2 regions of the Paenibacillus sp. N119s genome follow, and region 1 is predicted to be linked to the other one. Evidence: predicted binding sites of a transcription regulator. Region 1 holds the regulator's gene; the other holds the start of a gene.
What was found. Region 1 encodes NrdR, which represses ribonucleotide reductase genes. Its sites were predicted from a motif close to AACACNATATATNGTGTT; they were not measured.
Positions count from the first base shown of each region.

Region 1 (4,735 bases):
ACTTGTGATTCGGATTCTTCGAAGCCCGTCTGCAGCGGATATGGACCGTTCCGGCAGTATATCTGCAACCGAAGCGGTTTGGCTAGGTATTGCATTATCGGTCGATGCGTTTGGAGCGGGACTAGGTGCAGCCATGCTTGGTTTTCACCCTCTATATACTGCGCTGGCAATTACGTTGTTCAGTGGTGTATTTTTGATTGCTGGTATGAAGGCAGGGTTTTTCCTGTCAGCATTTCGATTTATGAAGGCGCTCGGTGTATTGCCGGCATTATTATTGATTATGATGGGCATATTGAAGCTGTTATGAGGTGAAAAGCATGAATATCGGATTAACCGGAGGGATCGCTACCGGAAAAAGCACCGTATCGGCTCTTTTGGTCGCTAAGGGTGCGCTGCTGATCGACGCAGATGTCATTGCCCGGGAAGTCATGCTTCCGGGGCATCCGGTGCTGGCGGCGGTCATACAGCATTTTGGACAAGCAATAGTGAATAATGACGGAACCCTGCACCGCAAAAAGCTGGGAGAGATTGTATTCGGAGACCCTGTGCAGCGACAGGCACTTAACGATATTACACATCCTGCGATTCGTGAGGAAATGCGTCTGCGCATGGAAGCTTATGAACGGGAGCAGCCGGACAAGCTTGTTTTGGCCGATATCCCGTTAATGTATGAATCTGGACTGGAGAACCTGTACGAGGAAATTATGGTTGTATATGTTCCGCGTGATGTCCAGCTCAGGCGCCTGATGCTCAGAGATGGTTTAACAGAAGAGCAGGCCGAACTTCGCTTGTCGGCACAAATGGATATCGAGCAGAAAAAAAGTTTGGCTGATATTGTTATTGACAATAGCGGAACACAGGCTGAGACAAAGCGGCAAATTGATCAGTTTTGGCAACGAAAGGGACTTGCATGAACATTTTACGTAAGAAAAGAGTCCTGCTGACATTGTTTGTCGGATTTGTCCTGATTCTGTTCCTCAATTCCAATTGGATGTCATGGTTTTACCCGATTCAATATAAGGATGAGATTCGGCAGTATTCACAGACATATGAAGTGGACCCGTTTTTGGTGGCGTCTATTATCCGCGTAGAAACAAACTTTAAAACCAGCAAACAGTCACACAAGGGTGCGCTCGGGCTTATGCAGATTATGCCAAATACCGCTAATTGGATCATGGACAGTGCCCAGATTCAAAAGGTGCCGCTGGAAAGTGTCAAACACGAGCCTGGCACCAACATTGAGCTGGGAACCTGGTATTTGCATAGCCTGTCTATGAAGTTTCAGGATAATCCTGTGGTCATCATAGCTGCTTATAATGCCGGTCCAGGTAAAGTTCAGGAATGGCTAGATCAGGGAGTGTGGGATGGCAAAGAAGAGTCCATCAAGCAAATCCCTTTTGGTGAGACGCGGCATTATGTACAGCGAGTCATCTACTACTACAGGCAATATACAAAAATTTATGGCCAGTTTTAGGTGACAAGTTAATGACAATATGAACCTTTTCGCATTAAAATGAAAAAAAGCGCAGGACAGGCTGTTTTTAGCAGCCTATCCCTACACTTTTTCGTATTACTTCTGCATTATTACCGAGATTATTGATATTGACCTGCCAATTGTTGTTCGGCGATCGTTACGAGGCGTTTGGTGATGTAGCCCCCGATCGAACCGTTCTCATAGGAAGTCATGTTACCTTGGTATCCATCTTGAGGAATGCTGATACCCAGCTCTTGAGCGATTTCATATTTCATTTGCTCCAGAGCACCGGAGGATCTGCTGACTACCAGGTTGTTGGAGTTGCCATTGTTTCCTTGTGCCATTGTTGTTCACCTCCTCGCGACGTGGTAAACATATTATGATCCGTTTCGACAAAATTATTACTTAAAAGCTTCGGGAATTTATTGGAAAAAGGAAGTGATGAGATTATGAAATGTCCGTATTGTGCTTACAATGGCACGAAAGTGTTGGATTCGCGTCCAGCAAATGATAACAAGTCCATCCGACGCCGTCGTGAATGCGAACAGTGTGCCAGGCGCTTTACCACCTTTGAGATGGTGGAAGAGACTCCACTGATGGTCATCAAAAAAGATGGTAGCCGTGAAGAGTTTAGCCGTGATAAAATGCTGCGTGGTCTCATTCGAGCCTGTGAGAAGCGTCCAGTATCTGTTGAGCAGCTCGATCTGATCGTATCCCAGGTGGAAAACGCCATCCGCAACACAGCGGCCACAGAGGTGGATAGCCAGCAGATCGGTGAGCTGGTCATGGAACAACTCTATCCTGTGGATGAAGTCGCCTACGTTCGCTTTGCGTCCGTCTATCGGCAATTCAAAGACATCAATATGTTTATGAAGGAGCTGAAAACACTGTTATCCAAAGATACAGACAGCGACTGATCGCTGACTGTATCTTTTAGGGCATGGTGAGAAAAAAATATATTTTTTTTATAAAACTATTGACACAGGGTCAAATATTTTATATGATATAGGAGTCGCTTGAAACGTTAAATAACTTGCTTGTGACGGGGCCTTAGCTCAGCTGGGAGAGCGCATCGCTGGCAGCGATGAGGTCAGGGGTTCGATCCCCCTAGGCTCCACCAAATTTTATTATGGACTCTTAGCTCAGTTGGTAGAGCAGTTGACTCTTAATCAATTGGTCCAGGGTTCGAGTCCCTGAGAGTCCATCCTTTAGAAAAAACGGCAGAGATGCCGTTTTTTTGTTGTTTATATATCTATTTTTGGTCTAACCGAGAATAGATATGGGTGAATGGGCGATTTGCTCATTCATCATAGAATGGTCGGCTTCCGGGATATGAATGACAGACAGCAGCTCTGAAGGGATCTTTTTGCGATATACTTGCTCGGTGTCTTTTACATCTACGTTAATATCTTTTCCCGCTAAAACTAAAAGTACAGGTGAATTAAGGTAGCTTAATTCTTCAGTAGAATAAGAACGAAAATTTTTGCCTATAAAGCTCCATCTTTCTGTGGGGATGATATCGTCAGGATCGGCTATCCCTAGGTATTCTTCATAGTAAGCCTGATTTTCATCTGTGTATAACGGATACAGGATAGATAATTGGAATAACTTCACTATAAACCTTAGGTCAGACCTAAGGTCAATAGAAAATATCCGCAGAGTTTACCTCTCGTTCATAACCCGTTATAATCATAAGATTAGTGAGCATAAACCAAATGTTCAGGATGAAGGTTAGAATGGGGAAATTATGTTGAAGACATTTAAGAAGGTATACATTGAGATCACAAGCATTTGCAATCTCGCCTGCAGTTTTTGCCCTCAGACACAACGGGTCAAAAAATTTATTGATCCGGAAGTCTTTCGGAATGTGCTTGATCAGGTCAAGCCGCATACGGATTACATTTATCTGCATGTCAAAGGAGAGCCTTTGCTCCATCCCAAAATTGACCTTTTGCTGGAGAGTGCGCATGAGAAAGGCTTAAAGGTCAACATTACGACCAATGGTACTTTGCTGCCGAAAACTGGGCATAAGCTGCTTGGTCAGCCGGCGTTACGGCAGATGAATTTTTCTCTTCATAGTTTTGATGGACATGAAGGTTCTGTGGATCGAGAAGGTTATTTGGGTCATATTTTCACGTTTGTCAGAGAAGCTGTGAAGCATAATGTCATTATTTCATTCCGTCTCTGGAACCTGACTCAAGATAATTTGACAAATGTGCAGCGTCAGCGCAATCGGGAGACACTGGAACAATTGGAGCAAGAGTTTGGACTGGACTATCGGATTGAAGAAAAAGTAATTCCGGGCAGTGGAGTTAAAATTGCTCCCAATGTATATTTGAATCAGGATTACGAATTTGAATGGCCTAGCCTGAGTGCTCCGGAAGATGACGGAAAAGGTTTTTGCCATGCGCTTCGTAGTCAGGCGGCGGTATTGGTGGACGGAACAGTGGTCCCTTGCTGTCTGGATGGAGAAGGCGTCATTAATTTAGGTAATGTACATGAGCAATCATTTTCTGAGATCGTGGAAGGTGAGCGTGCAAATCGTCTGTACTTTGGATTCTCCAAAAGAGAAGCAGTGGAAGAGTTGTGCCGAAAATGCGGGTATCGCAAACGGTTTGGGACCTAATCATAGAGGTGGAACTTCAAGCGACAACAGCATAGATTTCAAGAGAAATAGCCCTAGTCCTTTTATAGGGCTTTTTCTTATGTTTGAACAGGGGCTGAGCGCTACAGAATCAGTGAAATTTTTGACAAGCAGAGAAGAAGCTGAGCGATAGATGTCACATAGAAAAAATCCGCTTACACAAAGATTCCTAAGTGCTTGGCGGATTTTGTCATGTCTATATCTCTATTTCTCTGTATGTTTTGGTAAACCGTTGAAATTCAGATTTCTGACTATCGTAATAATCAGCTCTCGTCCAAAAAATAATTTGAGAGAATGAGTCGGTATGTTCCAAAAAGGTGATTAAATACATAATTTTTACTTTATCGTTCTCTACCCATACTTCGTATTGTAAACCTTTTCCAGCCCTTTTGAGTACTAATTGAGCTGAAAACTCAGCGTAATCTTTTGATGTAATCATTGAGGATTTCTCATACGGCAGTTCGGATTTCCAATCCTTGATGATCGCCATGTATGCATCGTTTTTTTCATACCAGGCTTGAATTAGCGCATCCGGGTTAAGAATTAAACCAGTCTTCCATACATAAGGAAGACGGATTTGTTGCTGGGCATCTTCACTTTTAAAAGTTTTCAAAATA
Region 1 covers NZ_JCAJRU010000069.1:2,083-6,817, forward strand. Annotated here, with positions in the region: gene AC5V8P_RS10445 (MntP/YtaF family protein) at 1-307, shown strand, start outside; gene coaE (dephospho-CoA kinase) at 318-914, shown strand; gene AC5V8P_RS10455 (lytic transglycosylase domain-containing protein) at 911-1,474, shown strand; gene AC5V8P_RS10460 (alpha/beta-type small acid-soluble spore protein) at 1,594-1,818, opposite strand; gene nrdR (transcriptional regulator NrdR) at 1,924-2,391, shown strand; tRNA gene AC5V8P_RS10470 (tRNA-Ala) at 2,519-2,594, shown strand; tRNA gene AC5V8P_RS10475 (tRNA-Lys) at 2,606-2,678, shown strand; gene AC5V8P_RS10480 (alpha/beta fold hydrolase) at 2,738-3,088, opposite strand; gene AC5V8P_RS10485 (radical SAM/SPASM domain-containing protein) at 3,222-4,100, shown strand; gene AC5V8P_RS10490 (hypothetical protein) at 4,315-4,735, opposite strand, start outside.

Region 2 (4,735 bases), on a different contig from region 1:
CTAAAAATAGATAAGGGCTGACAGCCAGAACCTGTTCAGCCCCTTTTCCATTAAATATTCTGCTTTGTCGCCTTTTCTTTCCAGCTATTATTTTTCCTAGATACCCGGTGGACATAAAGCAATAAAAAGATTGGAATCAATGCAATCCCGCCACACAGCACCCAAGATAGCTGAATAGGTGTTTGATCTGAAGCCAGATGGGTAAAATTACGGCTTACGATGCCTGTCACGATTAAACCTATGCACATGCCTAGTTGGGAAATGGCAGAATCCAGAGATAGCAAAGTTGAACGATACTCATTAGATATTCTTTTGTTCAGAAATATTTGTTTGGCAACCGGGTACATCCCTCGCCCAATTTCATAAATTAAAAAGGTAAGCAGTACAGGATAAAAGGTGTTGAAAGCACCCGCTAAGATGAGCCAGATCCCAATCATTCTGCAAGCATATATAAGTATATGTACATCACTATAACGTGCGCTTAGCTTTCGAACCAGATAACTTCCTAAAGTCATACATAGTGAATAGCCTGCCTTAATCAGCCCCATAATCCAAATCCCTTGTTCAGAAAGACCAACCAGACGTGGCTGTTGAAAGGTATTCCCCGCCGAATTCGAAAAGCTGATAAATAAACCAATGATAAACACAATCCAGATCGACTTATTTTCAAAACCGATACGGACACTTTCTCCGATAATCGTTTTAATACGAGTAGCAGATGTTTTTCGATGGGTAATATTCTTCTCTTTCATATAAAAGCACCATAGAAAAATACACAGGATAATAGATACAATGCTGGCCACCCAGGGAAGTGAATAGTTAAAAGTTGCGAGAAAGGCCCCCAACAGACCGCAAATAAATCCCGAAATATACTGTATACTATTAGAGGTTGTAAAAAGAACTTCCATCGGCTTATCGCTGTTTTCCACAACCCATGATTCCAATGAACCTGATTGTAAGCATATTGCCAGCCCCCCAAAGACTTGCGCGAACATAAGCAGCCATATGTGGTCTGTCCAAACGAACAAAACACTGTAGACTAGAAAACAACAAAGCCCCAGAACAACAGAAATTTTTCTTCCATACTTGTCTGCAATAGCTCCTGTCGGTATTTCAAACAAAAAAATACTTACAAAAAATACAACTAGCAAGAAATTCGCACTTTGCAGAGAAAGTCCTTTAGCTAATAGAAATAGGATGAGCGTAGTCCCCGTGATTTCACTCATAAAAAATTGAAGAAAACTGACAGAGTAAAATAGCTTATGCGTACTCACTTTCAGGATTCCTTCGCTTGCTCTACAGCCTCATATTCACTTCGCAACATCCCCATCTGAATGATGTCATAGTACTGTCCTTCCCTGAATAGCTTTTCCCGTAGCCGCCCTTCCTCCTTAAAGCCACATGCCAGATAACAACGATGTGCACGTTTATTGAACGAATACACCTCCAGTTCCAGCCGATGCAGGTTCAGCGCATGAAACGCAAACTTTTGTATCAGCCGGATCGCTTCCCGCCCATAGCCCTTGCCGAGGTCACTGTCGCGTCCGATCACAATCCCAAACGTGGCGTGGCGATTCATCCAGTTGATTTTGAATAAATCAAGTTGTCCAATATAGTCCAATGTGTCTTTATGTGCAATAACAAAACCCTTGATTTCAGAGTTGCCGTCAATCATCATCTGTACAAACGATTCACTATTAGCCTGTGAATGCGGATAGATAAATACGTCGCTTAAACCATGTGTGATTGCCGGGTCATTAACCCATCTTCGGATATCAGGTATATCCTCCTGACGGTACTCTCTTAATACAATTCGTGCTCCAATGATATGTGGCATCGTCAGCTTCCTCCCTAATATGTATTTTCAAGTAGTACACTACCTTTCCGGTCAACCTTACGCTTCCACAACTCTGACAAACTCCAAAAATTGTGTCCCTTTATAATGAACCTCCCCGCGATCCCCGCTCACAATCATCCCGAAGTCCGTACCCTTTACCTTCAGCTCCTTACGTTCACCTCCTTCAAACTCAAAGGTGATATAGTAGTTAGCAATAAATCCAAGCACGATAAAAAAGATCATATTAAACGATTGAAATTCCATAAAAAAACTACTTCCCATCTACTTCATCCTTTCTACAGTAAAATGTAAATTTTCCAATCTATTGCCCATTGACAAATGGTACATCCTCAGCCTCAAAAACTCCAATACTTTTTTAACATACTTACGAAAAAAAAGTTCTTTCGCTCTTTTCCGCACCCTGCTTGGACTTACACCGAATCTGGGTCCTCTGAGCCTCTCTAGACCGATTGACAAAACTATATATAGATATAAAATAGAAAATGTACTCTAAATATAGTGTAAAAAACGTATTTATGCCCGATATCTTGAAGATACAGGTATGAAAATACATGTAAATATAGAGTCAGAAATCTTAAATGGCGCAGCCAGCAAGGGATTACAGGTATGATGGGTCTCTTGGCAATGCCGTTTTCTTTTTTTCGTTAATTGTTAAGGAGGTTGCACACCATGCTGATTGCTTATGATTCCAAGACTGGCAATGTAAAAAGATTTATAAACAAGCTCAAGCTTCCGGCGGTTCAGATTGAGGAGCAAATGACTATAGAAGAACCTTACGTACTCATTACATATACTACCGGGTTTGGGCAGATACCTGAGAAGGTATCTTCCTTTTTGAAAAAAAATGCACAAAACCTTGTTGGTGTAGCTGCAAGCGGCAACCGTAACTGGGGTGAGAAATTTGCCAAAAGTGCGGATTTGATTGCCGACCATTATAATGTCCCGGTGATTAGCAAATTTGAATTATCTGGAACGTTCGGAGATGTAGAGCGTTTTAAGCAGGAGGTGAGCCGAGTTGCGGCATATTGAATTGAACAACATGTTGATGAAACGCGATACAGACGGCTTTTTCCAATTGGAAAAGGACCAAGAGGCTGTAGCAGAATTTATGAAGGAAGTTCAGGAACGGAGCTTGAAGTTTGCTGACACAGCTGCTCAAGTACTGTATATGATTGAGAATGATTATTACGAAAATTTCTATAACAGCTATACGGCTGATGAAATTAATGATATTTTCCATATCACTCATAGCTATAATTTTAAATTTCCTTCCTATATGGCAGCATCCAAGTTCTATACTGACTATGCAATGAAGAGTAATGACCGTAAAGTCTATCTGGAGCACTATCCTGACCGGGTGGCTGCTGTCGCCCTGCATTTGGGACGCGGCAATGCAGATACGGCACGCCTATTGGCCCGTTCGATGATGGAGCAACGTCTCCAGCCAGCAACACCAACCTTCCTGAACGCAGGCAAAAGCCGCCGGGGAGAATTGGTATCCTGCTTCCTGCTTGAAATGGACGACTCTCTGAACTCGATCAACTATGTACTGAACACTTGCATGCAATTATCCAAAATCGGCGGCGGTGTGGCGGTTAACCTGTCGAAGCTGCGGTCACGCGGCGAAGCGATTAAAGGTGTAGAAGGGGCAGCCAAAGGCATTATGCCTGTGCTCAAGCTGATGGAAGACGGCTTCTCCTATGCGGACCAAATGGGGCAACGCAAAGGCTCTGGCGCAGCCTATTACAATATTTTTGGATGGGACGTGCTGGAGTTCCTGGATAGTAAAAAAATCAATGCTGACGAAAGAGTACGCCTCAAGACACTGTCGATCGGATTGCTGGTGCCGAACCGCTTTTACAAGCTGGCTCAGGATAACGAACCGCTGCATGTATTTGCTCCTTATAGTGTGTTCAAAGCTTATGGAACGCATTTGGACGACATGGACTTGGATGTAATGTACGACACGCTGCTCGCCGACGATCGAGTGAAGAAAAAAGTAGCGATGAGCGCACGTGATATGCTGACGAAAATTGCCATGATTCAGTTGGAATCTGGTTATCCATATATTATGAATAAGAGTAACGCAAATCAGGCGCATGCTCTTAAAAACGTGGGCCAAATCAAAATGTCAAACCTGTGCACGGAAATCTTCCAGCTACAGGAAACTTCTGAGATTGCCGATTATGGACAACAGGATATTATTCGCCGGGATGTAAGCTGTAATCTGGCTTCCCTGAACATTGTAAATGTGATGGAGCACGGCAAAATCCGCGAGTCCGTTCACGAGGGTATGATTGCTCTCACTTCGGTCAGCGATATGACCCAAGTGGCTAATGCACCAGGTGTTGCGAAAGCGAACCGTGAAATGCATTCCGTGGGTCTGGGTGTCATGAATCTGCACGGCTACCTTGCCAAGAATAAAATTGCATATGAAAGCAATGAAGCGAAGGATTTTGTCCGTACCTTCTTCATGACGATGAACTATCATTCCATCGAAAAGAGTATGGAAATCGCAAAAGCAGCCGGACAAAGCTTTTATGGATTTGAGGAATCGGATTATGCGACAGGTGCATATTTTGACCGATATCTGAACACCGATTATCGTCCAACAACGGCACGTGTGCAAGAACTGTTCAAGGATATTTATATTCCGACTCCAGCGGACTGGGACAAACTAAAAGCAGACGTCATGAAGAACGGTCTGTACCACGCCTACCGTATGGCGATTGCTCCCACTGCCAGCATTTCGTACATTCAAAATGCAACATCCAGCGTTATGCCAATTGTCGAGCAGATTGAAACTCGCACCTATGCGAACTCGACAACTTATTACCCAATGCCGTATTTGCAAAAGGATAATGTATTCTTCTACAA
Region 2 covers NZ_JCAJRU010000078.1:3,216-7,950, reverse strand. Annotated here, with positions in the region: gene AC5V8P_RS11330 (MFS transporter) at 51-1,274, opposite strand; gene AC5V8P_RS11325 (GNAT family N-acetyltransferase) at 1,277-1,837, opposite strand; gene AC5V8P_RS11320 (DUF2500 family protein) at 1,895-2,119, opposite strand; gene nrdI (class Ib ribonucleoside-diphosphate reductase assembly flavoprotein NrdI) at 2,528-2,887, shown strand; gene nrdE (class 1b ribonucleoside-diphosphate reductase subunit alpha) at 2,874-4,735, shown strand, end outside.
Region 2: the regulator NrdR is predicted to act here: its motif matches at 2,344-2,361, upstream of nrdI (class Ib ribonucleoside-diphosphate reductase assembly flavoprotein NrdI).